4 regions of the Streptomyces sp. x-19 genome follow, and region 2 is predicted to be linked to each of the others. Evidence: riboswitches for the same ligand, from Rfam matches in the RefSeq annotation. Region 2 holds a riboswitch; each other region holds the start of a gene.

Region 1 (7,028 bases), on a different contig from region 2:
CCAGCCCGGCGACCGTCGCCACCGGCTCCGCGTCCGCCGCCGGCGCCGGCCCGGGCGCCGGCGGGGCCATCGCCGACAGCCGCTCCCGCAGCGGGGCCGCCCTGCGACGGGCGTCGCGCACCGACAGCGGCAACGGCGACCAGCCGGCCAGCCGGCCGAGCTCGACCACCGGCGGCCGGACCGGGGACGCCGCCATCACGCCGGCCGGCTCACCCATCACCGGGGCCGCGCCGGGACCGGGCAGCAGGATCACCTGGTCCGCGTACTGCACCACCCGCTCCAGCCGGTGTTCGGCCATCAGCACCGTCGTCCCCAGGTCGTGGACCAGCCGTTGCAGCACCGCCAGCACCTCCTCCGCGGCCGCCGGGTCCAGCGCCGACGTCGGCTCGTCCAGCACCAGCACCTTCGGGTGCGCGGTCAGCACCGAACCGATCGCCACCCGCTGCATCTGTCCGCCGGACAACGTGCTGATCGCCCGGTCCCGCAGCTCGGCCAGGCCCAGCAGGTCCAGGGTCTCCTCGACCCGCCGGCGCATCACGTCCGGCGCCAGCCCCAACGACTCCATGCCGTAGGCCAACTCGTCCTCGACGGTGTCGGTGACGAAGTGCGCCATCGGGTCCTGGCCCACCGTGCCGACCACGTCGGCCAGTTCCCGCGGCGGATGGGTGCGGGTGTCCCGTCCGCCGACGGTCACCCGGCCGTGCAGGGTGCCGCCGGTGAAGTGCGGCACCAGCCCGCACACCGCGTTCAGCACGGTCGACTTGCCGACCCCGGACGGGCCGACGAGGAGGCACAACTCCCCCTCGGGCACGGTCAGGTCGACCCCCTGGACGGCCGGCGCGGCGGCGTCCGCGTAGGTGACCGAGACCTGCTCGAAGCGGATCACTGGGTGGGCTCCTTCATAGACGGATCGGGACCGGAACGCCGGCCGGACGCGGCGGAGGCGCCGGATGCGACGGACGCGACGGAGGGTGTGGAAGAGGCGGACGGGACGGAAGACGTGGACGCGGCGGACCCGGCGGAGCGGCCGGCCGACGCGCCGCCCCCGGCCCGCGCCGGCACCGGCGCCACGAACGCCGGCAGCAGCCCCACCACCACCGACAGCGCCGGCCACAGCGGCAGCACCGGCGCCGTCAACGGCACCGCCGGCGGATGCAGCGCCCCCGGCGCGTAGCCGTTCGCCGCGATCATCAACGCCGCCACGGCGATGCCCGACCCCGACACCAACCAGGCCCGCACCCCCCACGGCTCCGGCCGGTAGCGGGTCCGGACCGACCGGCGGCCCCCCAACCACAGCCCGGCCAGCGCCGCCGCCAGCCCGACCGCCAACAGTGGCAGCCCGTAACCGGCACCGGTGTCCCCCAGCAATCCGTACGAGCCCGCGCACACCCCGAGCAGGCCGCCCAGCGTCAGCACCGTCGTCAACCGGCGCACGGCCGTCGGCACCTGCGCCGTCCGGCCGTACCCCCGCGCGTCCATCGCCGCGGCCAGCGCCACCGACCGCTCCAGCGCCCCCTCCAGCACCGGCATCCCGACCTGGAGCAGCGCCTTCACCCCGCGGTCCGGACGGCCGCGCAACCGACGGGCCGCCCGCAGCCGCTGCACGTCCGCCACCAGGTTCGGCGCGAAGGTCATCGCGACCACCACCGCCACCCCCGCCTCGTAGAGCGCACCGGGCAGCGACTTGAGCAGCCGGGCCGGACTGGCGAGCGCGTTCGCCGCCCCGACGCAGATCAGCAAGGTGGCCAGCTTCAGCCCGTCGTACAGCGCGAAGACCATCCCCTCCGCGGTGACCCGGCCCCCGACCCGCACCCCCTTCGCCCAGTCGGGCAGCGGGAGTTCGGGCAGCGTCACCAAGGTGTGCGTCCCCGGGATCGGCGACCCCAGCACGAACGCGAACACCAACCGGATGCCCAGCACCACCAACCCGAGCTTGACGAAGGCCCCGTAGGACCGCGCCCACGGCGCCTCGGTGCGGCGCGCCGCCACCACGTAGCCGGCCACCCCCACCAGCAGCGCCAGCAGCAGCGGATTGGTGGTCCGCGACGCCGCCGTCGCCAGACCGAGCGCCCACACCCACCAGGCGCCGGCGTGCAGCGCGGTGCTGCGGGTGGCCCGCGGCGCGCTCATCCGCGTCGCCGGCGCGCCTGCCACACGCCGGCCGCGCCCAGCACCACCACGGCACCGATCCCGCCGACCAGACCGGCCGACGGGCCGCCGTCGTCGCCCTCGCCCGCGGCGCTCGTGCGGGGCGCCGCCGACGGCTCCGCGCCGCCCCCGGACACCTGCTCCGCGCAGCCCGACCGCGGATAGCCCGCGATCGCGCACAGCAGCGCGTTGGCGTCGTACCGCAGCGGCTTGGCGACCGCGGCCAGCGCCTCGCCCGCCGAGGCGTCCGCCGGCACCTGCGCGCAGGCCGTGCGGCCCGCCGGCGGGCGCTCCCCCGACGGCGCGTCCGCCGCGGTCCCGAAGTCGATCACCACGCCGACCCGTTTGGCACCGGAACGGGCCGGGGTCCGGTCGCAGAGCGCGGCGAAGTCGGGGGCGGTCCGCGGGCCGGCCGCCTTGGCGGAGTCCACGCTCACCGTGAAGCGGAACCCCACGACGGACCCGTCGGCCGGCCGCGCGGTACCGGGCCCCTCCGTGGCGTAAGCCCACGAAGCGGTGGCGCCGGCCGCGGCCGGCTTCCCGTCCCAGAACGACCAGTACCGGTACTGCTGTGCCTGCGCGGGCCCGGCGCCCAGACCGGTCACCACCCCCGCCGCCAGCAGCACCCCGGCGGTCCGCCGCGCCCGCATCACAGCCCGGTCTTGTTCTTGTTGCGGCCGCTGATCAGGAAGCCGACGCCGGCGCCGACGGCCAGCCCGACGCCGATCACCCACCACAGTCCGATGCCGCCGCCGTCGCCGTCCTTGGCATCGTCGGCGGCGGCCGGCGACGCGGCGCTGTTGCCGGCCGGCGCGGGGCCGGTGGCGTTGAGCGCGGCCACCAGGTCGGTGCCGCCGAAGGACCGCGGGTCGGTGCCGGTGGCGTGCGCGGCGAGGACCAGCTGGGCGTACGCGGCCGGGCCGTTCTGCTTCGCCCAGGCGGTGGCGTTCTTCTCCAGCCAGGCCAGCGGCTGCTGCGCGGCCGCACCGTGCCCACCGGCCGCCAGCGCGACCACCGTGTCCGCGGTGTTGCCCACGTCGGGCTGCTGCTCGGCACCCGGCATCGCGGACTTCAGGTGCTGTCCGTTCGCGTCGAGCTGCCCGACCAGCCAGCTGGCGCCGCCGTCCGCGACCGCCGCGCGGGCGTCCGCGCCGCGGCCCGCGGCGCCGCCCTTCGCGCAGTCCAGCGCCTTGACCGGCTGGCCCGCGTCCTTCCCGGCCGGTGCCACGACGAAGCCCTTGCCCAGCGCGCCGGTGATCGCGGCCGCGGTCGCGTCGGCGTTCGGCGCGGCGTTCTTCAGCTGGAAGGTGAACGCCCCGCGCTCGCCCTCCTTCGCGTCGCAGCCCAGCTGGAAGCCCAGCAGCGCGTCGTACGGCGACTTGCCGCCCTTCGCCGTCACCGACTCCGGCTTCTCGCCCGCCGCGGCGAGCGCCCCGATCACCACGGCCGTGGAGTTGGCGTCGCTCTCCGAGCCGCCCTGTCCGCCGGGCATCGAGCTCCAGCCGCCGTCCGGGTGCTGGACGGACTTCAGCCACCCCACGGCCTTCTGCACCGCGTCGCCGTGCCCGCCGAGCGCGGTCAGCGCCTGGATCGCGGCGGACGTCTGGTTGGTGTCCCGCAGCGTGCCGGCGCCGCACGCCGTACCGGGATCGGCCCGGAACGCGGCGAACGCCCCGTCGGCGCACTGCTGCCCGGCCAGCCAGTCCACGGCGGCCGTCGCCGGACGCACCCCGACGGTGTGCTGCGCCAGCAGCGCCAGCGACTGCCGCCACACGCCGTCGTACTGCGGGTCCTTGCCGCCGTACAGCCCCTTGGGGAGCTTCTGCTGCGGCGGGGCCGCCGGGCCGTCGGCGTACGCGGCGGGGGCCGCGGCACCGGCCAGCACGGCGGCGGTCGCCAGGGCGGCCAGCGCCGTGGCGGCGCGGCGCGGCCGGGGGGCGGCGGAGTGCGGCTGCGGCGCAGCCGTGGGGGCCATGCGGGCCATCGGGTGGGTGCCTCTCGGGTCGGTCGGGTCGCGGCGGGATGCGGAGCCGAGCCGCGCTCGGGCGACCGTCCGCCGCACCCCGGGGGTGCGGCGCGGTGGCACCGGGCTCGGTTCCGCATACCTCGACGGTGGCGCGCACCGGCCAGCCGCAGCAGCGGCATGGGGGTCCCCGGCCCGAGCGAAGCCGAGAGCGGGGAGGGTCCGGTGGCGGGAGCCTTGGTCGTGCCCCATCGGGTGCTCCGGCTTACAGGTCCGCGGGGCGGCCTGCTCACGGTTGCGGGTCAGTGCCGGATTTCCACCGGCTTCCCCCGATCGGGTACGGATGAAGTTGTCCCGCACACCTTAACGCCGGCGCCGACGGCGGTGGGGCGCGCATCGGAGCGCGACGGGAGCGCCCCCAGCGCGCCCGCCGCCCCGCACCCGCCCGCCGGGGCCCGGCTACACCGCCACGTACCGCACCGGCATCGAGCCGGCGACCGGCTCGACGTGCCCCCGTTTGACCAGGTGGCGCAGGTGGGCCTCGGCCTCGGAGACGGCGATGGTGCGGGAGCCGGCGGGGATCTCGGCCCAGGGGCGGTTCCACTGCATGGACGTGGCGAGCTGCCAGGCGGTGAGCGGTTCGCGCAGCAGCGTGCGGAGGTCGGTCAGCCGCTCCTCGTGGTGGGCGATCAGCTGCCGGACGCGCCCGGCCGCGTCCGGGAAGGCGTGCTGGTGGGCCGGCAGCACCTCGGCCGGTGCGAGGCGGGCGATGCGTTCGAGGGAGTCGAGGTAGTCGCCGAGCGGGTCGCCCCGGTCGAGCAGGTCGGGGGCGACGTCGTCGGGGTCCTCGTACAGGCCGATGTGCGGGGTGATGCCGGGCAGGAGGTGGTCGCCGGAGAAGAGCCGGCCGAAGCCGGTGGGGCGGGTCGTGGCGGGGGCGCCCTGCTGGGCGGGGTGGGTCTCCTCCAGGTGGAGGCAGACGTGGCCGGGGGTGTGACCCGGCGTCCAGATCGCCCGGACGCGGCGGCCGGCCAGGTCGAGGAGTTCGCCGGGCTCGATGGCCCGGTCCGGCAGGGCGGCCCGCCGTCCGGGCAGCTTGCGGCCGCGCCCGGCGGCGCGGGCGGCCCGCAGCGGCTCCAGGTGGTCGTCCGGCGCTCCGGCCGTGGTGAGTTTGACGAGCACGTAGTCGAGCCACTGCCCCGGTTCGGCCGCGCGGCTGCGCCGGACCACCGCGGCGTCCGCGGCGTGCATGGCGATCCACGCGCCGGAGGTCTCCCGCACCGTGGCGGAGAGCCCGTGGTGGTCGGGGTGGTGGTGGGTGATCACCACCCCGTGGACGTCGGCGGGGTCGAAGCCGCAGGCGGTGATGCCGGCGGTGAGGGTGTCCCAGGAGTCCGGGTCGTCCCAGCCGGTGTCGATCAGGACCGGTCCGCGGTCGGTCTCCAGGAGGTGGACGAGGGTGTGGCCGAGGGGGTTGTCCGGGATGGGGACGGCGATGCTCCACACCCCGCCCTTGTGGTCGATCACCTGCGGTGCCATGGCTACCGTCCCCTCCCGCGCCGTCGTCGCCTCAACTATAACTAGAACGAGTTCCAACAACAGGGCGACGGCCGTGCTGGAGAAGGGAGTTGGGATTCGGCGGTGGGCGTGGACTCCACCGGGTGGAACTGGTATCAGTTCTGCTGGAACCGCAATCCTGATGGACCGTCAGAAATCGTGGTCCGTCGGGAGCGCAATCCGTCGAGACCGTCGGGAGGCGGACAGCAATGGGCGACCTCGTCGAGCACGGAAAGCTCTACATAGGCGGTGAGTGGGTCGATCCGGCCGGACCGGACACGATCGAGGTCGTCTCGCCGCACACCGAACGGGTCATCGGCCGGGTCCCGCACGCCGCGCGGGCCGACGTCGACCGGGCGGTGGCCGCGGCCCGGGCGTCCTTCGCGTCCGGGGTGTGGGCCGATGCCCCGCTGGACGAGCGGATCGCGGTGGTGACCCGTATCAAGGACGCGTTCGCGGTGCGCAGCGAGGAGTTCGCGCGGGTCATCGGCGCGCAGAACGGGACGCCGGTCACCTCGGGCGTGATGGTGCAGTCGCTGGCCGCGATGATGGTGTGGGACGCGACGCTCACCGTGGCGCGGGAGTTCGCCTTCGAGGAGCGGCGGGCCGGGGCGTTGGGGCCGCTGTTGGTGCGCCGCGAGCCGGTGGGGGTGGTCGCGGCCGTCGTGCCCTGGAACGTCCCGCAGTTCACCGCCGCCGCCAAGCTCGCGCCGGCGCTGCTGGCCGGGTGCTCGGTGGTGCTGAAGGTCTCGCCGGAGACCCCGTTGGACGCGTACCTGCTCGCGGAGATCGCCTCGGAGGCCGGCGTGCCACCGGGGGTGCTGTCGATCCTGCCGGCCGACCGGGAGGTCAGCGAGTACCTGGTCGGGCACCCGGGCGTGGACAAGGTGTCGTTCACCGGCTCGGTGGCGGCCGGCAAGCGGGTCATGGAGGTCGCCGCCCGCAACCTCACCCGGGTGACGCTGGAGTTGGGCGGCAAGTCGGCGGCGGTGATCCTGCCGGACGCGGACCTGGACGCGGCGGTGGCCGGCATCGCGCCGTTCGCGTGGATGCTCAACGGCCAGGCGTGCGTGGCGCAGACCCGGATCCTCGCGCCGCGCAGCCGTTACGACGAGATCGCCGAGCGGTTCGCGGCGGCGGCGGGCGCGCTCGTCGTCGGCGACCCGCTGGACCCGGCCACGGAACTCGGACCGCTGGTCGCCCGCCGCCAGCAGCAACGCTCCCTGGACTACATCGCGTTGGGCCAGCAGGAAGGCGCCAAGGTGCTGGCCGGCGGCGGCCGCCCGAAGGGACAGTCGACCGGGTGGTACGTCGAGCCGACGCTCTTCGGAGAGGTCGACAACGGGATGCGGATCGCCCG
Region 2 (7,028 bases):
ACTCCGCGGCGGCCGTAGCAGGAGAAGCCGAAGAGGCTGAAGCAGCCCAGGAAGTCGGAGAAGGCGGAGAAGAAGCCGGGGAAGTCGCAGGGGAATCCGCACAAGGGGATGCGCGCGGGGGTGCGGAGACCGCCGAGGAGTTGCTGTACGACGTCATCCGGCGGCTGCGGCCGCTGCAACGGACGATCGTGCGCGCGGCGGAGCGCACGCTTGACGGCACCGGCCTGACCGCCGGCGAACGCACCCTCCTCGACGCGCTGCGCACCCACGGCCCGCGCACCGTGCCTCAGTTGGCGCGCTCCCTCGACCTGGACCGCCAGCCGGTGCAGCGCTGGGTGAACCACGCGGCGGAGCTGGGTCTGGTCGTGACGACCGCCAACCCCGCGCACCGCCGCTCGTCGCTGATCCGGCTCACCGACGAGGGCACGGCGATGATGCGCGGGGTCCAGGAAGCCGAGGCGGGGGAACTCCGCCGCGGGCTCGCCGACCTGTCCGCCGAGGAGGTCCGCACGGCGCTGCGGGTACTGGACCGGATCGGTGAGGAATTCCGGCACTTGGCGGACGGCTCGCGCGTTCCCCCGGAGGAAAGCGGCGATCCCGAAGTGCGGGACACCGCCGCCCCGGTCACCGCACAGGTCCCCATACCGTCTCGAACGGGTCACCGACCAGCGGCGCCCACCCGTCCGACCGACCGCCCCACGCGCACAGAACGGCCCGCAGAATGACCCACGACTTCCAGGCATGGTCCGAGATCGACAACGACACGGTGCCGGTCGACGACGGCGAGCTGTTCTACGAGTCGGCCGGCTCCGGCCCCGCGGTGGTGCTCCTGCACGACGGGATGCTCGACCAGCACATGTGGGACGAGCAGTTCGCCTGGCTGGTCAACTCCGGGCTGCGGGTGGTCCGCTACGACTTCCGCGGCCACGGCCTGTCCTCCACGGTGGCCGGCGACTGGGCCAACCACGACGACCTGGTGACCCTGCTGGACGCACTCGACATACCGAGCGCCGTCCTCGTCGGCCTCTCGCACGGCGCCCGGGTGGCGCTGGACACCGCGCTCGCCCACCCCGACCGGGTCACGGCCCTCTTCCTCGCCTCCCCCGGCATCAGCGGTCGCGCCTTCACCGACCCCTTCCTGCTGGAGCACATCCGGGAGCAGGTCGCCGCGCTCGACGCACCGGACGGCGTCGAGCGGTTCGTGGAGCACTTCCTGCGGATGTGGGTGGACGGGCCGCACCGCACGCCGTCCGTCGTGCACCCCGGCTTCCGGGAGCGGATGCGCGCCTCCGCGTCCGCCAATGTCGAGGTGCACGCCGACGGTGCGGGCGCGGGCATGCCCCTGGAGGTCGGCGCCTTCGACCGCCTGGGCGAGATCCGGGTGCCGACCACCGTCCTCGACGGCGACCTCGACTCCTCCGACATCTCGGCGAACGCCCACGCCATAGCGCTGGCTGTCCCCGGCGCCCGCCGGATACGCGTGCCCGCCGCAGGTCACCTGGTCAACTTGGAGAACACCCCGCTCTTCGACCACGAACTGCACGCGTTCCTCTCCGCCCTGGCCCTGTGATCCGAGCCGCCGGCACCCGGTGGCGGCCCGCACCGGCCACCGGGCGTGGCCGGTTCTCACCGGTGCCCGCTACAGTGACCGGGCCGTGGTGCTCGGGAAGACCGGTGCTGGACCTCGTGTCCGAAGCCGGCGCGGCCCTCGCCACTGTGATCGGGGAGTTTCCGCCCCTCTGCGTGCGCGCCCAGCGCGCGCACGGCGCCACTGACCGCAGCCTGCGGCCGGGAAGGCGGGGCGGACGCGGGCACCCGTAAGCCAGGAGACCGGCCACGGCATCTCACGAGATCATCCACGAGGTGCTGGAGCGTGATGGCCGGATGGCCCTGTCCACTGATACCCCGGACGATTCCCCTTCGTCCCGCAAGTCCCCCCTCCTCGGCATACCCGGCTCCCCCGGGTCGTTCCGCTGGCAACGTCGCGACACGGTCCGCACCGCGGGTCTGATGTCCGTGATCGCGGCACTGCACGTCGTCGCCTTCGGCGTGCTCTTCCTCCTGGTCGTGCCGGGCCACTACACCGTCGGCAGCCAGGTGTTCGGTGCCGGGCTCGGCATCACCGCCTACACCCTGGGCATGCGGCACGCCTTCGACGCCGACCACATCGCGGCGATCGACAACACCACCCGCAAGCTGATGGCCGACGGCAAGCGGCCCGTCTCGGTGGGCTTCTGGTTCGCCCTCGGCCACTCCAGCGTGGTGGTCGTGATGGCCGCGCTGGTGGCGGGCGGCGCCCAACTCGCCGGCACGCTGATGAGCGACGGCTCCCGCGCGCACCAGACGCTCGGCCTCGTCGGCACGACCGTCTCCGGCACCTTCCTGTACCTCATCGCCGCCCTCAACCTGGTCGCCCTGCTCGGCATCCTGAAGGTGTTCCGGGCGATGCGGGCCGGCACGTACGACGAACGGGAGCTGGAAGCCCAGTTGGATTCCCGCGGCTTCATGAACCGCATCCTGGGTCGGCTCACCAAGTCCATCAGCCGCCCCGGCCAGATGTACCCGCTGGGCTTCCTCTTCGGGATCGGCTTCGACACCGCGACCGAGGTGACGCTGATGGTGATGGCGGGCAGCGGCGCCGCGGCGGGCCTGCCCTGGTACGCGATCCTCTGCCTGCCGCTGCTGTTCGCCGCCGGGATGAGCCTGTTCGACACCCTCGACGGCACGTTCATGAACTTCGCGTACCAGTGGGCGTTCGCCAACCCGGTGCGCAAGGTCTACTACAACCTCACCATCACCGGGCTGTCGATCGCGGTCGCGTTCCTCATCGGCACCATCGAGCTGGTGACCGTCCTGCACGACAAGCTCGGCCTCGACGACCCGCTCACCGGCGGGATCTCCTCGCTCGACCTGAACAACGTGGGCTTCCTCATCGTCGGCCTGTTCGTCGTGGTGTGGGCGGCGGCGCTGGCGTACTGGCGGCTGGGCGGCGTCGAGAAGCGCTGGGCCGCCCGCGCCCAGGACCCGCCGGCCACCGCGGACGCCCTCCCGGCGCCCCGCGCACAGGGGCCCGACGCCCCCTAGTCCCGGCCCCCGCACCGGCGGAACGCCACGACCGCGTGGTGCGGCCGTCCCCACTGCCCGTGGGGGAAGGTCGCGCCACGCGGTCGGTGCGCGTGCGGGCCGCGCCTCAGGTGGCCGAGCCGGCCGCCGCGCCGGTCAGCAGGTCCGGGCCCCAGCGCTCCAGCGCCGCCGCCAGGTCGAGCGGCCGCAGCCGGTCCGCCTCGTCCGCGCCCGGCCAGTCCGCCCGGGGCACCCGCCACATCACCTCGAACTCGTTGCCGTCCGGGTCCCGGGCGTAGAGCGACTTCGAGACCAGGTGGTCGGTGGCGCCGACCAGCGCGCCCCGCTCCCGCAGCCGCGCCGCGATCGCCGCGAGGTCACCGAGGGTCCCGACCTCCCAGGCCAGGTGGTAGAGCCCGATCCGGCCGTTCTCCGGCCCCGGGGCATCGGGGCCCACCGCGAACAGGCCCAGGTCGTGGTCGTTGTCCGAACCGGGCGCGCTCAGGAAGGCCGCCCGCCCCGGAATCTCCACGTCCACCGTGAACCCCAGCACCTCGGTGTAGAACGCCACCGACCGTGCCACCTCGCGGATGTACAACACCGCATGGTTCAGCCGCCGAACCGCCATCACGCCTCCACTCTTCCGTCACGCCGCACGTCGCTCCCCCGCCGTTCCCCCGTCGTTGCCCGCCGCCACGGCCCGGACCGCCCCCGTGCCCCGGCGGCCCCCCGCGTCACTTCCGGATCAGCAGCGTGGCCGCCGCGAGCACCACGCTCAGGACGAGCGCCCCCGCCCCGTAGGCCAGCCGATGCGCGCGCAGGCCCGGCAGGAAGCGGTCGACGGCGTAGCGGCCGGGCCCGGTCAGCGCCAGCGCGGCCGCGCCGGTGGCGAGCAGCAGCTCGTACTCCACGCCCTCGGGCGCGAAGAAGCCGCCGCCCCACTTCACCGCCAACGCATTGATCATCGTGCCGACCACCGCCGCGCCGGCGAGCGGCGTCAGCAGGCCGAGCACCAGCCCGAGCCCGCCCAGCGTCTCGGTGAGGCCGGCGCACACGGCCATCACCTTGCCCGCCGGGTAGCCGCTCGCCTCGAAGAACTTGCCGGTCCCGTCGAGCCCCGGACCGCCGAACCAGCCGAACAGCTTCTGGCTGCCGTGCGCCGCCATGGTCAGCCCGAGGACGAGCCGCAGCAGGAGCAGGCCGACGGCGTAGCCGTGCGGAGAGGGGGCGTTCCGCGCCGCGCCGCCGAGCCGATCGAGACCGGACATGCTGTGGGGGGTTGTCATGACAAAAACTCATTCCTCTGCATCGTGTGCCGGAGCGACCGCACCGCGCGACGCATCCACTGCACCGCGCGACGGACCGGCCGATCGCATCGCCGGCCGAGCACTCCCTCAACAATTTACTTGAAAGTTCAAGTCATTCCCACCCTACACATCCCCCCAGAAACACCAAAGGCCCCCGATCCGAACGGATCGGGGGCCGAGGAAAGCAGCCGCTGCCCACCGCAGCGGCCCGCCGGGCTGATCAACCGGTCAGGGGAAAACCGGCGAAACCACCGACGGTCCGGTGGACGAGGCACACCACGCCCTGGGCCTTCAACAGGGCCTTGAGATCGGGGCCGGACCGGCCTCGGGAGACATCGGTACGGCCGTCGGCGCCGACAACGTCACGGTCGACTCCCCCACCGCCGCACTGCGCCGCCGCGATGCGCCGACATGCCCCCGGACCTGCCCAGATCGAGCAGCATCACGTCATGGAGGGTGGCGCCCGTTCCCCACGGCCGCGCCTCGCCGACCTTGCGGTATCCCCACGCCCGGTAGGCGGCCGCCGCCGCTTCGCTGCCCGGGTGGACGTTCAGCAGCACCCGCTCGGCCTGAACGCCGTCGAGCAGCGTGGCGTGCAGACGCCGCGCGACGCCCCGACCCCGCCACGGTCCGCGCACGGCGAGTTCCCTCAGCCCGAAGGTGCGGCGGCCGTCCTCCCGCCGCACCTCCTCGGGCACCGGTTCGGTCAGCTCGTCCCACCAGCCCGTGTCGGCGGCGAGCGGGTGGCCGTACGCCATGCCGACCGGCTCGCCGCCCTCGCCGCGCGCCAAGGCGGCGCGGAAGGCGGGCTTGCGGACCTGGGAGGGAAAACGGCGGAAGGCGGCGGCGACGTCGTCCTCGGTCTCGCCGTAGGGAGGCTCGGCGAACGCTTCGCCATAGATCACCCTGAACGCGAACTCGGCCCGCCCTGCGGCCGATCCGTCCATGCCCTCCACCACGACGGCCCCCTGCTGCGTCATCTGATGCCCCCTCCGACGCTCTCCCCGATGCGCCCGCCATCCTCGCAGGCGGCGACGCTCCAGGACCGGACCGCGTAACCCGGAAAACCACTTCGACGTACTGCTCGGAGTCGCGGCCGGGCGGGTGTTCCTCGGTCCCGCATCGGTCAGCGCGGTCCTCGGATGCCGTCGATGATGCGGGTCCAGTTGTCGCTGCCGTGCTCGTTCTCGATCGCGCGCCGGTAGTGGGCTTGCACGGCCAGGGGGAGCGCGAGGTCGAGGCCGAGTGACGTGCTGGTCTCGACGATGTGGTCGGACGTGGCGCCCATCATGGTGACCGTGCTGAGGTCACCGGGATGCTCTCCGGCATCAAGCGCGGTGCCGGGGCTCTCTTCACCCGCCCTCACCATGTCACCGATCGAGTCGGTCAAGGAGAGCAACTCCGGCAGCACTTCCTTGGCCTTCATCCCTGCGGTCCCCAGCATCGCGGTGGCGTGCATCAGTCCGGACAAGGTGGTGAGGAACACCGCGAGTTGGGCTTGGTACATCATCTGGGCGAGGCCCGGATCTTCGCCCAGATGCCTTGGTGTTCCCAGTAGCGCCAACGCCGCCCGGTGGCGCTCCAGCACGTGGGCACGGCCGCTGTAGTAGACGTAGGCCGCCGCCGTGCCGACCATCGGCGCGGGGACCATGACGCCTCCGGTGAGGAAGGCGGCGTCGTGGCCCGCTGCCCAGGTTGCCGCCTCGCGTGAGCCGTCGGGGGTATCAGAGCTCAGGTTGACCAGCGTCCGGCCTGCGAGCGATGCGGTGGCGCTGTCGAGGATGTCGTACATCGCCTGGTAGTCGGTGAGGCTGAGGATCACGAGGTCACTCGCTTCGACCGCTTCGCCGGGTGTCGCCGCGAGCGTTGCTCCGTCGGCGACGACGCCGTCGGCCCGACGGGCGGTGCGGTTCCAGACGGTGACCGGGTGGCCGGCGGCGAGGAGGGTGCGGGTCATCGCCTGGCCCATCGGGCCGAGCCCGATCACGGTGACCGTGCTGTCCTGCCTGATGGTGTCGTCCTGTTGTTCGTTCACCCCTCCATGCTCGGAGAGCGTCACTATTCTCGGAAGTACCTACTATTTGCTGCGGTACTTACCTTTCCGTAAGGGGATCAGTGATGGCGAAGGCACCGAGATGCGGGCCTTACATCTGCGGCATCGACGCTGCACTCGACGTGGTGAGCGGCAAGTGGAAGGGACTGATCCTCTGGGAACTCGACGCCCATCGCGTACGCCGCTTCGCCGAACTCCGTCGCGGTCTGCGGGGAGTGAGCGAGAAGATGCTGACGCAGCACCTGCGCGAGATGGCGGAGGACGGTCTCGTGCACCGAGAGGTGTATGCCGAGGTGCCTCCGCGGGTGGAGTACTCCCTAACTGAGCACGGGCGCACGCTCAATCAAGCGCTCGGCCCGCTCGGCGCTTGGGGGACCGAGCGGATGCGCCGCGAAGGCTTCGCGGCGGTCGACGTGGCCGAGGCCCCACACGGGTAAACGCCCCGACCACCAACCCCGCACGTGCGCGCCGCCCTTGAGGACCATGTGGAGGGGGCCGCCTCGTGGACGTGTGCAGATGGACTCTCAGCGAACTCCGATCGCGGGAACGGCTCTGCGCGCAGAGCGGCCGGACCGTTCGCAGAACGCCGACCTCTGCCTCTGCTG
Region 3 (7,028 bases), on a different contig from region 2:
TGACGAGGGTGGAGACCGCGGTGGCGTTCGGGGCGTGGGTGTGCACGACGGCGGTGGCGTCGGTGTGGCGGTAGACGGTGAGGTGGAGCGGAAGTTCGCTGGTGGGGCGGAGCCTGCCGATGATCGGGCGGCCGTCGAGGTCGACGCCGGTCAGGTGGGACGGGCCGAGCCGGTCGTAGGGGACGCCGCTGGGCGTGACGAGAATCAGGTCCTTGACGCGGACCGAGACGTTGCCCGACGTGCCGACGACGAGGCCGTCGGCGGCGGTGCGGCGGGCGGTGGCGACCAGCTCGCTCCAGGCGTCGGCGAGGTGATCGGGGTGGTCCTTCATGCTGTCCTCCGGTGCGACGCTGCGGGACGTGCGGAACGCACGAGGGCGCTGTGGGACACCGTACGAGCGGGCCGGGGCACTGTACGCCATCCCGTCAACTGTCCGGTATCCGCCATATGGGGGTACCTGACCATCTGGTGGCGATTGGCCGGGGATAGACCACTTAGCGTCGCTCATCCATTAACGTCGAGTGAACTACACCCCTTCACATGTCATCACCCAGGGGGACCCATGACTTGTGACCGTTCCGCCCCCCGGACCAGGCTGGCGACCGCGATAGCGGTGGCCTCGCTGGCCGGGGGCACCGCACTCGCCGAACACCCCTCGCCGGCCGCAGCGGACGGCCGCCCGCTCGGACACGACGTCTCCTCGTACCAGAAGCAGATCGACTGGCGGGCGGCCCGCGCGAAGGGCGCGCGGTTCGTCTACGTCAAGGCCACCGAGTCGGACAGCTACCGCAACCCGCACTTCTCGTCGCAGTACAGCGGCTCCCGGGCGGCCGGGCTGCTGCACGGCGCTTACCACTTCGCCGTGCCCAGCGCCTCCTCCGGCGCCCGGCAGGCGAAGTACTTCCTCCAGCACGGCGGCCACTGGAAGGCGGACGGCTGGACGCTGCCGCCCGCCCTCGACATCGAGCACAACCCGTACGACGCCCGGCAGTCCTGTTTCGGGCTGGGGCGGACGGCGATGGTCCACTGGATACGGGCGTTCAGCGACGAGGTGCGGCGCAGCACCGGCCGGCGGCCCGTGATCTACACCACCGCCCGCTGGTGGGACCGCTGCACGGGCGGCAGCCGGGCCTTCGGCGCGACCCACCCGCTGTGGCTGGCGGACTACTCCGGCGTGGCCCAGTTGCCCGCCGGCTGGTCACACCTGACCATCCGGCAGTACGCCCCACGGGGGCCGCTGCCGGGCGATCAGGACCGCTGGAACGGGACCCTGGCCCAGCTCAGGAGATTTGCCGACGGATGAGACGGAAGTGACGGCAGGGGCGCCTCCGCGTGAACACTGCGGGGGTGTCACCGCGGCGCCCGGCCGAGTTCACTTTCCGTTCACCCATCGTCCGTACGGTCCCGAGGACACTGACCTTCCACACGGATTGCCTGGGTGAATGGAACACATCACGCTTCTCATCGGGATCGTGATCGTCACGGCCTTGGTGTTCGACTTTACGAACGGCTTCCACGACACGGCCAACGCAATGGCCACCACCATCTCCACCGGGGCCTTGCGACCCAAGACCGCGGTGGCGATGTCGGCGGGGCTCAACCTCGTCGGGGCTTTCCTCTCCGTGGAGGTGGCGAAGACCATCTCCGGCGGCATCATCGACGAGAGCGCCGGCATCAGACCTGAAGTGATCTTCGCGGGTCTGGTGGGCGCCATCGTCTGGAACCTCCTCACGTGGCTGGCGGGCCTGCCGTCCAGTTCGTCCCACGCCCTCTTCGGCGGACTGATCGGCGCGACGCTGGTGTCCGTGGGCACCGGCGGCGTGCACGGCGAGGCCGTCGTCATGAAGGTCCTGATCCCCGCGGTCGCCGCGCCGTTCGTGGCGGGGCTCGCCGCGATGGCCGCGACCCGGCTCACCTACCGACTGGCCCGCGGCCGCGACGAGGCCGACACCGCCAAGGGCTACCGCGCCGGGCAGATCGCCTCGGCCGCCCTGGTCTCGCTGGCCCACGGCACCAACGACGCGCAGAAGACGATGGGCGTGATCACCCTCGCGCTGATCACCGGCGGGGTCGTCGCCCCGCACGCCGACCCGCCGATGTGGGTGATCGTCTCCGCCGGCCTGGCCATCGCGCTCGGCACCTACCTGGGCGGCTGGCGGATCATCCGCACCATGGGCAAGGGCATCACCGACATCCAGCCGCCGCAGGGCTTCGCCGCCCAGACCGGCGCCGCGGCCACCATCCTGGCCTCCTCCCACCTCGGCTTCGCGCTCTCCACCACCCAGGTCTGCTCCGGGTCCGTGATGGGCTCCGGGCTGGGCCGCAAGGGCGGCGTGGTGCGCTGGTCCACGGCCGGGCGGATGGTCGTGGCCTGGGGCCTGACCCTGCCGGCCGCCGGACTGGTCTCCGCCGGCGCCGCCTACCTCGCCGACCAGGGCTCCTGGGGCGTGGCCACGGTCGCCGTCCTGGCCCTGGCGATCTGCGGCGGCATCTGGGCGGCCTCCCGGCGCAAGCCGGTGGACCACACCAACGTCAACGAGGGACTGGCGGTGGAGCCGGCGGGCGTCGTCACCGCGGCGCTGCAGACGGTCGCGCCGCCGCCGGCCGGCCCCGTCCCGGCGCACGCCGAAGCACCCACAGCACCCACGGAAGCGCACGCCGCAACGGACGCCGCTCCCCGCCCCGCCCCTGCTCACCAGTCGGCGAAGGCCCCCGCCCAGCCGGCGACGGCCTCGTCCTGACGCCGCTTACCCCGACCTAAGGACTACGCAATGCACATCGACTGGGCAGCTCTCGGCCAGGTCTTCGGCGTCAGCCTCGTGGTGACGGTGGGGCTCGTGGGCCTGTTCACCGTCGGGATCGTGGGCACCTCCCGCAAGCCCGCCGCGGACGGCGACGCGACGGCCACGACCGCCCCCGGCACGGGGGCGCGCGCCGGGGCACTGGCCGCCTACGGGCTCTGCGCGGCCGCGGTGGCCTACGGGATCTACCTGATCGTCGCCGCCTGACGGCGGCGCCGGCACTGCCGGCAACGGACGGGGCGTCCGGTGGACGCGGCAACAGCCGCGGCCCCGGGCGCCCCGTCCGCGTGCGGCACCCCGCCGGCCCCGCGCGTGGCCTTGGCCACAGGGCGGCCGTCGGCGCTGCGTCGCAGGTCAAGGGTGAGTTGACGGACCTGGGCGGGCGTGGTGGACTTCCGGGGCCAATCGGCGACAGCAGAGGAAGTCCGGTGCGAATCCGGCGCGGTCCCGCCACTGTCACCGGGGAGCGCTCCTCCGACGAGGGCCACGGCCCGTACGCACGCCGTACGGGCGGGAAGGCCGGGGGCGGCGCCGATCCGGGAGCCAGGAGACTCTGGTCGCCGTCACGTCGAGCCAGGGCGCGGACCCTGAGTGAGGACATACCGCCATGCCCGGCTGCCCGTCGAGAGCTCCACTGCCCGCTGTCCCAGGGCCCCTTCGAGGCCGGACGGCGGCCTGATCCGATGCGCGGCGAACACGCGGGGTACGCGTGCGGCGCGGCCCTCGGCTTCCTCGGTGACCTGATCGTCGCGGACCCGCGGCGCGGTCATCCGGTGGCCGCCTTCGGCCGGGCGGCCGGCGCCCTCGAACGCCGGCTGTGGCGCGACCACCGCGGCCACGGAGCGGCCCACACCCTGTTGTGCGCGGGCGGCGCGGCCGTCGGCGCCGCGCTGCTCCAGCGCGCCCTGCGGGAGCGTCCGGGCGCCCGGACCGCGCTGACCGCGGCGGCCGCGTGGGCGGTGCTGGGCGGTACCTCGCTCGGCCGGGAGGCGCGTGCCGTGGGCGGCGCGCTGGCCGTCGGGGACCTCGACGTGGCACGGGAGCGGTTGCCGCACCTGTGCGGGCGCGATCCGCAGGCGCTGGACGGGCCGCAGATGGCCCGCGCGGTGGTGGAGTCGGTCGCCGAGAACACCTCCGACGCGGTGGTCGGCGCCCTGGTGTGGGGTGCGGTCGCGGGCGTGCCCGGGCTGGTGGCGTTCCGGGCGGTGAACACCCTGGACGCGATGGTGGGGCACAAGTCGCCGCGCTACCGGCGGTTCGGCTGGGCGGCGGCCCGCCTCGACGACGTCGCCGGCTGGCCCGGCTCCCGGCTGACGGCCGCGCTGACCGTGGTGGCGGGCCCCGACCGGCGCGGTGCGCTGCGGGCCTGGCGGGCCGACGGCGGCGCGCACCCGAGCCCCAACGCCGGCCCCGTGGAGGCGTCGTTCGCCGGCGCGTTGGGCGTCCGGCTGGGCGGCACCCTCGCGTACGGCGGACGGGTGGAGCACCGGCCGGTGCTCAACGGTGGTGGCCGGCCCCCCGCGGTGCCCGACATCGAGCGGGCGGCCCGACTGTCCCGGCGGGTCGGCCTGTTGGCGCTGGGTGTCACGGTGGCGGGCCGGCTGGCGGTCGGCGCGGTACGACGCGGCGGGAAGGGCGTGACGGCGGACGTGAGCGGGAGGGTGACCCGGTGAACGGGCGGAGGAAGACGGCCGACGGGGCCGTGGGCGGCGGGCTGTTGGTGGCCGGGACGACGTCCGACGCCGGCAAGAGCGTGGTGACCGCCGGCATCTGCCGCTGGTTGGCGCGACAGGGTGTCTCGGTGGCGCCGTTCAAGGCGCAGAACATGTCGCTGAACTCGTTCGTGACCCGCGAGGGCGCGGAGATCGGCCGGGCGCAGGCGATGCAGGCGGCCGCGGCCCGGGTCGAGCCGACCGCGCTGATGAACCCGGTGCTGCTCAAGCCGGGCAGCGACCGCAGCAGCCAGGTGGTGCTGCTGGGGAAGCCGGTGGGCGAGCTGAGCGCCCGGGGCTACCACGCCGGCCGGCAGGAGCAGTTGCTCGGCACCGTGACCGACTGCCTGGCGGAGCTGCGGCGCACCCACGACGCGGTCGTCTGCGAGGGCGCCGGCAGCCCGGCCGAGATCAACCTGCGGCGGACCGACATCGTCAACATGGGCCTCGCCCGGGCGGCACGGATCCCCGTCGTGGTGGTCGGCGACATCGACCGCGGCGGCGTCTTCGCCTCGTTCTTCGGGACCACCGCGCTGCTTTCCGCGCAGGACCAGTCGCTGGTCGCCGGCTACCTCGTCAACAAGTTCCGCGGCGACGTGACGCTCCTGGAGCCGGGCCTTGAGATGCTGCGCCGGATCACCGGACGGCAGACCTACGGCGTCCTGCCGTACGCGCACGGGCTCGGCATCGACGAGGAGGACGGACTGAGGGTGTCGCTGCGCGGCACGGTCCGCGAGTCGGTGGTGGCGCCGCCGGCCGGCGAGGACGTGCTGCGGGTCGCGGTGTGCGCGGTGCCGCTGATGTCCAACTTCACCGACGTGGACGCGCTGGCCGCCGAACCCGGCGTGGTGGTGCGGTTCGTGGACCGGCCGGAGGAACTCGTCGACGCGGACCTGGTGGTGCTGCCCGGGACCCGCGGCACGGTCCGCGCGCTGGCCTGGCTGCGCGAGCGTGGGCTGGCCGACGCGGTGGCCCGCAGGGCCGCCGAGGGCCGCCCGGTGCTGGGCATCTGCGGCGGCTACCAGATGCTCGGCGAACACATCGAGGACGAGGTCGAGTCGCGCGCAGGGGCGGTCGACGGGCTGGGACTGCTGCCGGTCCGGGTCCGCTTCGCGGTGGAGAAGACCCTCGCCCGGCCCGTCGGTCGGGCGCTGGGCGAGCCGGTGGAGGGGTACGAGATCCACCACGGGGTGGCCGAAGTGGCCGGGGGCGACGAGGAGTTCTTGGACGGGTGCCGGGTGGGGTCCGTGTGGGGCACGCACTGGCACGGCTCCCTGGAGAGCGACGGCTTCCGGCGGGCGTTCCTGCGCCGGGTGGCCCGGGCGGCCGGGCGCCGGTTCGTACCGGCGCCGGACACCTGCTTCGGGGCGCTGCGCGAGGAGCAGTTGGACCGGTTGGGCGATCTGATCGAGGAGCACGCGGACACCAAGGCGTTGCTGCGGCTGATCGAGGAGGGGGTGCCGGAGGGGGTGCCGTTCATCCCTCCGGGGGCGCCGTGAGCACGATGCAGGGGACACGACAGGAGCCGGCCGGCGACGTGGAGGACGACAGGGCATGACAACGACGGAGAACACGACCCGGCAGTACCCGTTCACGGCGGTCGTCGGCATGGCCGACATGCGCCTGGGACTCCTGCTGAACGCGATCTCGCCGGCGATCGGCGGGGTGCTCGTCCGGGGTGAGAAGGGCACCGCGAAGTCGACGATGGTGCGCGGACTGGCGGAGCTGATGCCGGTCGTGGACGTGGTCGCCGGCTGCCGGTTCGCGTGCGCGCCGGCCGCGCCCGACCCCGCCTGCCCGGACGGTCCGCACGGCGCGGCCGACGCCGAGCAGCGGCCGACGCGGATGGTCGAGCTGCCGGTGGGCGCGTCCGAGGACCGGCTGGTCGGCGCGCTGGACATCGAACGGGCCCTGTCCGAGGGCGTGAAGGCGTTCGAGCCGGGCCTGCTGGCCGATGCGCACCGGGGCGTCCTCTACGTGGACGAGGTCAATCTCCTCCACGACCACCTGGTCGACTTGTTGCTGGACGCCGCCGCCATGGGCGCCTCCTATGTGGAGCGGGAGGGCGTCTCCGTGCGGCACGCCGCGCGGTTCCTGCTCGTCGGGACGATGAACCCCGAAGAGGGCGAGCTGCGGCCGCAGTTGCTGGACCGGTTCGGGCTGACCGTGGAGGTCGCGGCGTCCCGGGAACCGGAGCAGCGGGTCGAGGTGGTGCGGCGCCGGCTGGCCTACGACGACGACCCCGCCGGCTTCGCCGCGCGCTGGGCGGACGAGGAGCGTCAGCTGCGGGAACGGATCGCACTGGCCCGGGAGTTGCTGCCGCGGGTGCGGCTCGGCGACGGGCCACTGCGGCAGATCGCGGCGACCTGCGCGGCGTTCGAGGTGGACGGGATGCGGGCGGACATCGTGATGGCCCGCACGGCGACCGCGCTGGCGGCCTGGGACGGGCGGACCGAGGTGCTCCCGGAGGATGTCCGTCAGGCGGCGCTGCTCGCGCTGCCGCACCGGCGCCGGC
Region 4 (7,028 bases), on a different contig from region 2:
AGGCCACCACGTCGGCCCGGGCGATGACCTCCACCGCCCGCACGGTCATCAGGGACGGGTCGCCGGGGCCGAGGCCGACGCCGTAGAGGTGGCCGGTGGACCGCTCCGGGGACTGCGCGGCCGCCGGGTCCGTCGTGCCGCTGCTCGCCTGCTGCTCGCTCACGCCTACTCTTCCTCGCTCGCCAGGGCGTTGATCGCGGCCGCGGCCATGGCACTGCCGCCGCGCCGCCCGCGCACCACGATGTGATCCAGCTTCGACGGATGGTCGATCAGCGCGTCCTTGGATTCGGCCGCGCCTATGAAGCCGACCGGGATGCCGAGGACGGCGGCGGGGCGGGGCGCCCCCTCCTCGATCATTTCGAGGAACCGGAAGAGCGCGGTGGGCGCGTTGCCGAAGGCGACCACGGCGCCCTCCATCCGGTCCCGCCACAGTTCGAGGGCGGCAGCGCTGCGCGTGGTGCCCATCCGCGCGGCGAGTTCCGGGACCGACGGGTCGCCGAGGGTGCACAGCACCTCGTTGTCCGCCGGCAGCCGCTTGCGGGTCACCCCGCTGGCGACCATCGTGGCGTCGCACAGGATCGGCGCACCGGCCCGCAGCGCGGCGCGCGCACTGGCCACGACGCCCGGGGTGAAGGCCAGATCGCGGACGAGATCGACCATGCCGCAGGCGTGGATCATCCGAACGGCGACCCGGCTGACGTCGGCGGGCAGTGCGGAGAGATCCGCCTCGGCGCGGATGGTGGCGAAGGACTGGCGGTAGATGGCCGCCCCGTCCTTTTCGTAGTCGAACGCGGTCACTGGGGCCTCGGGGTGGTGGGTTGAGGGGTGGAGGAGAGCGGGGCAGCCGGAGGGGCGGCGGATGCGCTCGGCGTTTCACGTGAAACGACGCCCGGCCGGGGCGTTTCACGTGAAACGGTGCCCGGCCCGGCTGTTTCACGTGAAACCGGCGGTCGGGCAAGGGAGTTGGGAGGCATCGCGATGGTCCGATAGCCGTCGGGCGTCGCCAGCACGTCGACCCAGGCACCGTGCGGATGGCCGCACCGCCGCTCGCAGCCCGACCAGTGCACGGGCAGTCCGACGGGCGCACCCGAACCGTCCGCCGGAACCGTTTCGCCCCCGGCGAGCACGCCCGCCGCATCGCTCCGCACGTCGGTGAGGGACTTGGCGCAGCCGGGCAGGCCGGTGCAGGCGGTGACCCGGCGCCAGGGGGATGTCGGGTCGGTGATCAGGCCGGCGGCGGCGAACTCGCGCAGCCGCCGGTGCGCCGGTGCGGCGGCCAGGCCGGGGACGACGACACCGCGCCAGGGCGTGAGGCGCAGTTCGCCGTCGCCGTCCGCGGCGGCGGTCGCGGTCAGCAGCCGCCACTGGGCCGCGGTCAGCCGGCCGAGCGGAGCCAGGACGGCCAGCGCACGGCGACCGTCGGGCCCCTCGACCGGGCCGGGGGCGGTGGCGTCGGCGTAGTGCGCGGCCGACCCCGGGACGGGGGCGGCCGGATGTTCCACGTGCTCCGCGGCGATGCCCGCGGCCCGCAGCGCACGCTGCACCTCCTGGGCGGTCAGCGCTCCTGCGGTGGGGAGCTCACGGACGCGCCAGGCGCCGCTGCCGCGCTCCGCGGCGGCGGCCAGGAAGACCTCGGCGGCCGTCAGGGCCGCCCGCGGGGCGGCGTCCGCCGCGATCCGCAGTGCAGCCCGGTCGTCGCCGACCCGGAGCAGTGCTCCCCACCCGGACGCGGCGCCCGGCGCGTACCCGGCGGCCGGTGGGGCCTGTCGACCGGATTCTGCGAGCAAGGTCACATCGCCGCCCAGGCCCGCCACGTCGCCCCGACCGTCGTCGAGGACGAACAGGAAGCGGCCCGAAAGCCCCGTCGCGGCGTCGCTCGCACACAGCAGCGCGTCCAGGCTGCGGGCCCACAACCGCACGTCGGAGGGGGTGTGCCGGTCCAGTCCGGCCAGCGGCGAGGCCAGTACGTTGCGGATCCGCTCATGGCGTACGGACGGCAGCAGCCCGGCGTCGGCGAGGAGGTCGGCGAGGTGCCGGCCGCCGTCGTCGGGCAGGCCGCGCAGTTCGACGTTGCCGCGGGAGGTGAGCGAGAGGTGCCCGTCGCCGAGGCGTTCCGCGGCGTCCGCCAGGGCGGTGGCCTGGCGGACCGTCAAGTCCCCTGCGGGGAGCCGCACTCGGGCCAGGTTCCCGTCGGCGGCGGAGTGCAGCCGCAGCGCTCCCGGGCAGGCGTCACCGCGGTCCCGAACGGGTGGTTCGGCCCGGTCGGGGCGTGGTGCGGGGGAGGGCGGCATGGCGGCGAGCATACCTACGTCGGTTTCGCCCGGAACCGTGGCGAGGGGGGCGTGGAGGGCGGCTGAGAAAGGCCCGCTCCCGCGGTGCGGCCGCAGCCCTTACTATGCAGGTCGGCGGGTCGGCTGACCCGCCGGACGCCAGCGACGGCGCCAAGGGAGGAAGCCCGGTGAGAATCCGGCGCGGTCCCGCCACTGTGAACCCGGCCACCGCCGGGTGAGCCAGGAACTCCCGCCGTCCATACGACCACCCGGGGCGTGGACACCCCGAGGAAGGGCTGCGCCGTGATCCTGCTGCTGTCGACGTCCGACACCGATCTGCTCAGCGCCCGGGCGGCCACGGGTCCCGTGCCGTACCGGCTCGCCAACCCCGCCCGCCTCGACGTCGCCGAACTCCCCGGGCTCCTTGAGGGCACCGACCTCGTCGTCGTCCGGCTGCTCGGCGGCATCCGCGCCTGGCAGGACGGCCTGGACGTGCTGCTGGCCGCGGGCCAGCACCGCCCGGTCGTCGTGCTCACCGGCGAACAGGCCCCCGACGCCCAGCTCATGGAGGCGTCCACGGTCCCGGTCGGCATCGCGGCCGAGGCGCACGCCTACCTCGCGCACGGCGGTCCGGCCAACCTCTCCCAGCTGGCCTGCTTCCTCAGCGACACCGTTCTGCTCAGCGGCCACGGCTTCGAGCCGCCCGCGGCCGCCCCGTCCTGGGGCCCGCTGGAGCGTCCGGCGTCGGAGGCGACCGGCCCGACCGTGGCGGTGCTCTACTACCGCGCCCACCACATGAGCGGCAACACCCGCTTCATCCACGACCTGTGCGACCAGGTCGAGCGGGCCGGCGGTCGCCCGCTGCCGCTGTACGTCGCCTCGCTGCGGGCCCCCGAGCCGGAGCTGATCGAGGAACTGCGCGCCGCCGACGTCATCGTCACCACCGTGCTGGCCGCGGGCGGCACCAAGCCCGCCGAAGCCTCCGCGGGCGGCGACGACGAATCCTGGGACGCCGGCGCGCTGACCGCCCTGGACGTGCCGATCCTGCAGGCGCTCTGCCTGACCGGGGCGCGCGCCGCCTGGGAGGAGAACGACGAGGGCCTCTCCCCGCTCGACGCCGCCTCGCAGATCGCCGTGCCGGAGTTCGACGGGCGCCTGATCACCGTGCCGTTCTCGTTCAAGGAGATCGACGAGGACGGGCTGCCGGTGTACGTCGCCGACGCCGAGCGGGCCGCCCGGGTCGCCGGGATCGCCGTCCGGCACGCCCGGCTGCGCCACATCCCGGCCGCCGAGAAGCGGCTGGCGCTGGTGCTGTCGGCGTACCCCACCAAGCACTCCCGGATCGGCAACGCGGTCGGTCTGGACACCCCGGCGAGCGCCGTCGCGCTGCTGCGCCGTCTGGAGGCCGAGGGCTACGACTTCGGTACCGAGCCGGTGCCCGGCCTGGCGTCCGGCGACGGCGACGAGCTGATCTACGCCCTCATCGAGGCCGGCGGCCACGACCAGGAGTGGCTGACCGAGGAGCAGTTGGCCCGCAATCCGGTCCGCATCCCGGCCGCCGACTACCGCCGCTGGTACGGCACCCTGCCGCAGGAACTGCGGGAGTCCGTGGAGGAGCACTGGGGCCCGCCGCCGGGCGAGATGTTCCTCGACCGCAGCCGCAACCCCGAGGGCGACATCGTGCTGGCCGCGCTGCGCCGCGGCAACCTGCTGATACTGATCCAGCCGCCGCGCGGTTTCGGCGAGAACCCGATCGCGATCTACCACGACCCCGATCTGCCGCCCTCGCACCACTACTTGGCGGCCTACCGCTGGATCGCCACCCCCACCGCCGACGGCGGGTTCGGCGCCGACGCCATGGTCCACCTCGGCAAGCACGGCAACCTGGAGTGGCTGCCCGGCAAGAACGCCGGCCTCTCCGCCGCCTGCGGTCCGGACGCGGCGCTCGGCGACCTGCCGCTCGTCTACCCGTTCCTGGTCAACGACCCGGGCGAGGGCACCCAGGCCAAGCGCCGGGTGCACGCCACGCTCGTCGACCACCTCGTGCCGCCGATGGCCCGCGCGGACTCCTACGGTGACATCGCCCGGCTTGAGCAACTGCTCGACGAGTACGCCGCGATCTCCTCGATGGACCCGGCCAAGCTGCCCGCCATCCGCGCGCAGATCTGGACCCTGATCCAGGCCGCCAAGCTCGACCACGACCTGGGCCTGGAGGCACGCCCGGACGACGACGGCTTCGACGACTTCCTGCTGCACGTCGACGGCTGGCTCTGCGAGGTGAAGGACGCGCAGATCCGCGACGGCCTGCACGTCCTGGGCGCCGCCCCGGTCGGCGAGGCCCGGGTCAACCTCGTGTTGGCGATCCTGCGCGCCCGGCAGATCTGGGGTGGCACCTCCGCGCTGCCCGGGCTGCGCGAGGCGCTCGGCCTGGACGAGTCGGCCGCGACCCGCACCGCCGCCGACGAAGCCGAGGCGGTCGCCCGCGGACTGGTCCAGGCCATGGAGGACGCGGAGTGGGACCCGGCCGCGGTGGCCCGGGTCGCCGCGGGGCACCCGACCGCGGTCGCGGACGTCCTCGACTTCGCCGCCCGGCAGGTCGTCCCGCGACTGGCCGGCACCACGGCCGAGGTCGACCACGCGGTGCACGCCCTGAACGGCGGGTTCGTTCCGGCCGGTCCGTCCGGCTCGCCGCTGCGCGGCCTGGTCAACGTCCTGCCGACCGGCCGCAACTTCTACTCCGTCGACCCCAAGGCCGTCCCGTCGCGGCTGGCCTGGGAGACCGGGCAGGCGCTCGCCGACTCGCTGCTGACCCGCTACCGCGAGGACAACGGTGACTGGCCGGAGTCGGTCGGCCTGTCCCTGTGGGGCACCAGCGCGATGCGCACCTCCGGCGACGACGTGGCGGAGGCGCTCGCGCTGCTGGGCGTCCGCCCCGTCTGGGACGACGCCTCGCGCCGGGTGACCGGTCTGGAGGCCGTCGAACTCGACGAGCTGGGCCGCCCCCGGATCGACGTCACCCTGCGCATCAGCGGATTCTTCCGGGACGCGTTCCCGCACGTCATCGGCCTGCTCGACGACGGGGTGCGGCTCGCCGCCGGCCTCGACGAGCCCGTCGACCGCAACTTCGTCCGGGCCCACGCCCAGGCGGACCTCGCCGCACACGGCGACGAACGCCGGGCCACCACCCGGATCTTCGGCTCCCGTCCCGGCACGTACGGCGCGGGCCTGCTCCAGCTCATCGACTCCCGCGACTGGCGCACCGACGCCGACCTCGCCGAGGTCTACACCGTCTGGGGCGGCTACGCCTACGGGCGCGGGCTGGAGGGCCGTCCGGCCCGGGAGGAGATGGAGACGGCGTACAAGCGCATCGCGGTGGCCGCCAAGAACACCGACACCCGCGAGCACGACATCGCCGACTCCGACGACTACTTCCAGTACCACGGCGGAATGGTCGCCACCGTCAAGGCGCTCAAGGGCAAGGCGCCCGAGGCGTACATCGGCGACTCGACCCGCCCCGAGACGGTCCGCACCAGGACGCTGGTGGAGGAGACCTCCCGGGTCTTCCGGGCCCGGGTCGTCAACCCCCGCTGGATCGAGGCGATGCGCCGCCACGGCTACAAGGGCGCCTTCGAACTCGCCGCCACCGTGGACTACTTGTTCGGCTACGACGCCACGACCGGGGTCGTCGCCGACTGGATGTACGACAAGCTCGCCCAGACCTACGTCCTGGACCCGGAGAACCGCGCGTTCCTCCAGGAGGCGAACCCCTGGGCGCTGCACGGAATCGCCGAGCGCCTCCTGGAGGCCGAGTCCCGCGGCATGTGGGAGAAGCCGGACGCGGAGACGCTGGCGGCGCTGCGCGAGGCGTTCCTGGAGACCGAGGGCGAGCTGGAGGGCGAGGACTGACAGCTCGGGGGCGTGACGGAGGGGCGGTGTTTCACGTGAAACACCGCCCCGGCCTCCCTCCGCTCCGCGGAGGCCCTCCCCTCAACCCACCGGCCACGCACGCCGCTTGGCGAAGTGCAGCCACGCGACCAGGGCCACCAGGACCGCGGTCGCCCCGCCCAGCACCATCACCACCGCGGGGGACGTGCGGTCCACCACCATCCCGCCGGCCAGCGCGCCGAGCGACAGCGTCGCCTGGAACGACGCGGTGAACAGCACCGAGGCCGCCTCGGGCGCCCCGGGCGCCGCCTTGGCGAACCAGGTCTGCGAGGCGACCGGCACCGCGCCGTACGCGACGCCCCAGACCACCAGCAGGGCCAGCGCACCGACCGGTTCCCGACCGAGGACCGGCAGCAGCAGCGTGGCCAGGGCCAGGAGCGCGGCTGCGGTCCCGAAGACGGTGCGCGGACGCCGGGCCACCACGGCACCGCCGGCGAAGTTCCCCACGACCCCGGCGACGCCGTAGACCAGCAGGAACAGCGTCACCGTCGCGGCGGTGGTCAGATGCGTGGTCCGTTCCAGGAACGGCGTCACGTAGGTGTACGCGCCGAAGTGCGCCAGCACGACCAGGAACGTCATCAGCAGCGCGAACCGGGTGTGCACCCCGCGCAGCGTGGCGCGCAGCAACGCCGGGCTGGTGGCCCGCACCGCCGGCAGCGGCGGCAGCACCAGGGCGGTCAACACCCACACCCCCAACGCCAGTCCGCCGACCGCGGCGCAGGCGGTGCGCCAGCCGGCCAGATCGCCGAGGAAGGTTCCGGCGGGCACCCCGATCACCGAGCCCAGCGGCACCGCGGAGAAGATCACGGCGGT

What was found. Region 2 has a riboswitch for cobalamin ahead of ACLJT4_RS39460 (HoxN/HupN/NixA family nickel/cobalt transporter). Riboswitches for the same ligand answer to the same signal wherever they lie in the genome.
Region 1: it holds a riboswitch for cobalamin, as region 2 does, so the genes downstream of both, ACLJT4_RS41125 (prenyltransferase/squalene oxidase repeat-containing protein) here and ACLJT4_RS39460 (HoxN/HupN/NixA family nickel/cobalt transporter) in region 2, are expected to answer to the same signal.
Region 3: it holds a riboswitch for cobalamin, as region 2 does, so the genes downstream of both, ACLJT4_RS35835 (cobalamin biosynthesis protein) here and ACLJT4_RS39460 (HoxN/HupN/NixA family nickel/cobalt transporter) in region 2, are expected to answer to the same signal.
Region 4: it holds a riboswitch for cobalamin, as region 2 does, so the genes downstream of both, cobN (cobaltochelatase subunit CobN) here and ACLJT4_RS39460 (HoxN/HupN/NixA family nickel/cobalt transporter) in region 2, are expected to answer to the same signal.

The regions. Positions count from the first base shown of each region.
Region 1 covers NZ_JAJPWK010000051.1:5,842-12,869, reverse strand. The annotation lists gene ACLJT4_RS41140 (ABC transporter ATP-binding protein) at 1-886, opposite strand, end outside; gene ACLJT4_RS41135 (CbiQ family ECF transporter T component) at 883-2,130, opposite strand; gene ACLJT4_RS41130 (SCO2322 family protein) at 2,127-2,798, opposite strand; gene ACLJT4_RS41125 (prenyltransferase/squalene oxidase repeat-containing protein) at 2,798-4,123, opposite strand; cobalamin riboswitch at 4,344-4,474, opposite strand; gene ACLJT4_RS41120 (MBL fold metallo-hydrolase) at 4,571-5,650, opposite strand; gene ACLJT4_RS41115 (aldehyde dehydrogenase) at 5,878-7,028, shown strand, end outside.
Region 2 covers NZ_JAJPWK010000038.1:25,639-32,666, forward strand. The annotation lists gene ACLJT4_RS39450 (MarR family winged helix-turn-helix transcriptional regulator) at 1-725, shown strand, start outside; gene ACLJT4_RS39455 (alpha/beta fold hydrolase) at 722-1,570, shown strand; cobalamin riboswitch at 1,640-1,854, shown strand; gene ACLJT4_RS39460 (HoxN/HupN/NixA family nickel/cobalt transporter) at 1,852-3,084, shown strand; gene ACLJT4_RS39465 (VOC family protein) at 3,191-3,691, opposite strand; gene ACLJT4_RS39470 (DoxX family protein) at 3,798-4,349, opposite strand; gene ACLJT4_RS39475 (GNAT family N-acetyltransferase) at 4,733-5,350, opposite strand; gene ACLJT4_RS39480 (NAD(P)-dependent oxidoreductase) at 5,497-6,405, opposite strand; gene ACLJT4_RS39485 (winged helix-turn-helix transcriptional regulator) at 6,489-6,860, shown strand.
Region 3 covers NZ_JAJPWK010000027.1:37,002-44,029, reverse strand. The annotation lists gene ACLJT4_RS35855 (class II aldolase/adducin family protein) at 1-331, opposite strand, end outside; gene ACLJT4_RS35850 (lysozyme) at 563-1,303, shown strand; gene ACLJT4_RS35845 (anion permease) at 1,443-2,741, shown strand; gene ACLJT4_RS35840 (hypothetical protein) at 2,772-3,008, shown strand; cobalamin riboswitch at 3,218-3,355, shown strand; gene ACLJT4_RS35835 (cobalamin biosynthesis protein) at 3,485-4,474, shown strand; gene ACLJT4_RS35830 (cobyric acid synthase) at 4,471-6,012, shown strand; gene ACLJT4_RS35825 (putative cobaltochelatase) at 6,068-7,028, shown strand, end outside.
Region 4 covers NZ_JAJPWK010000002.1:45,136-52,163, reverse strand. The annotation lists gene ACLJT4_RS04575 (precorrin-2 C(20)-methyltransferase) at 1-163, opposite strand, end outside; gene ACLJT4_RS04570 (precorrin-8X methylmutase) at 166-798, opposite strand; gene cobG (precorrin-3B synthase) at 795-2,303, opposite strand; cobalamin riboswitch at 2,389-2,541, shown strand; gene cobN (cobaltochelatase subunit CobN) at 2,574-6,176, shown strand; gene ACLJT4_RS04555 (MFS transporter) at 6,258-7,028, opposite strand, start outside.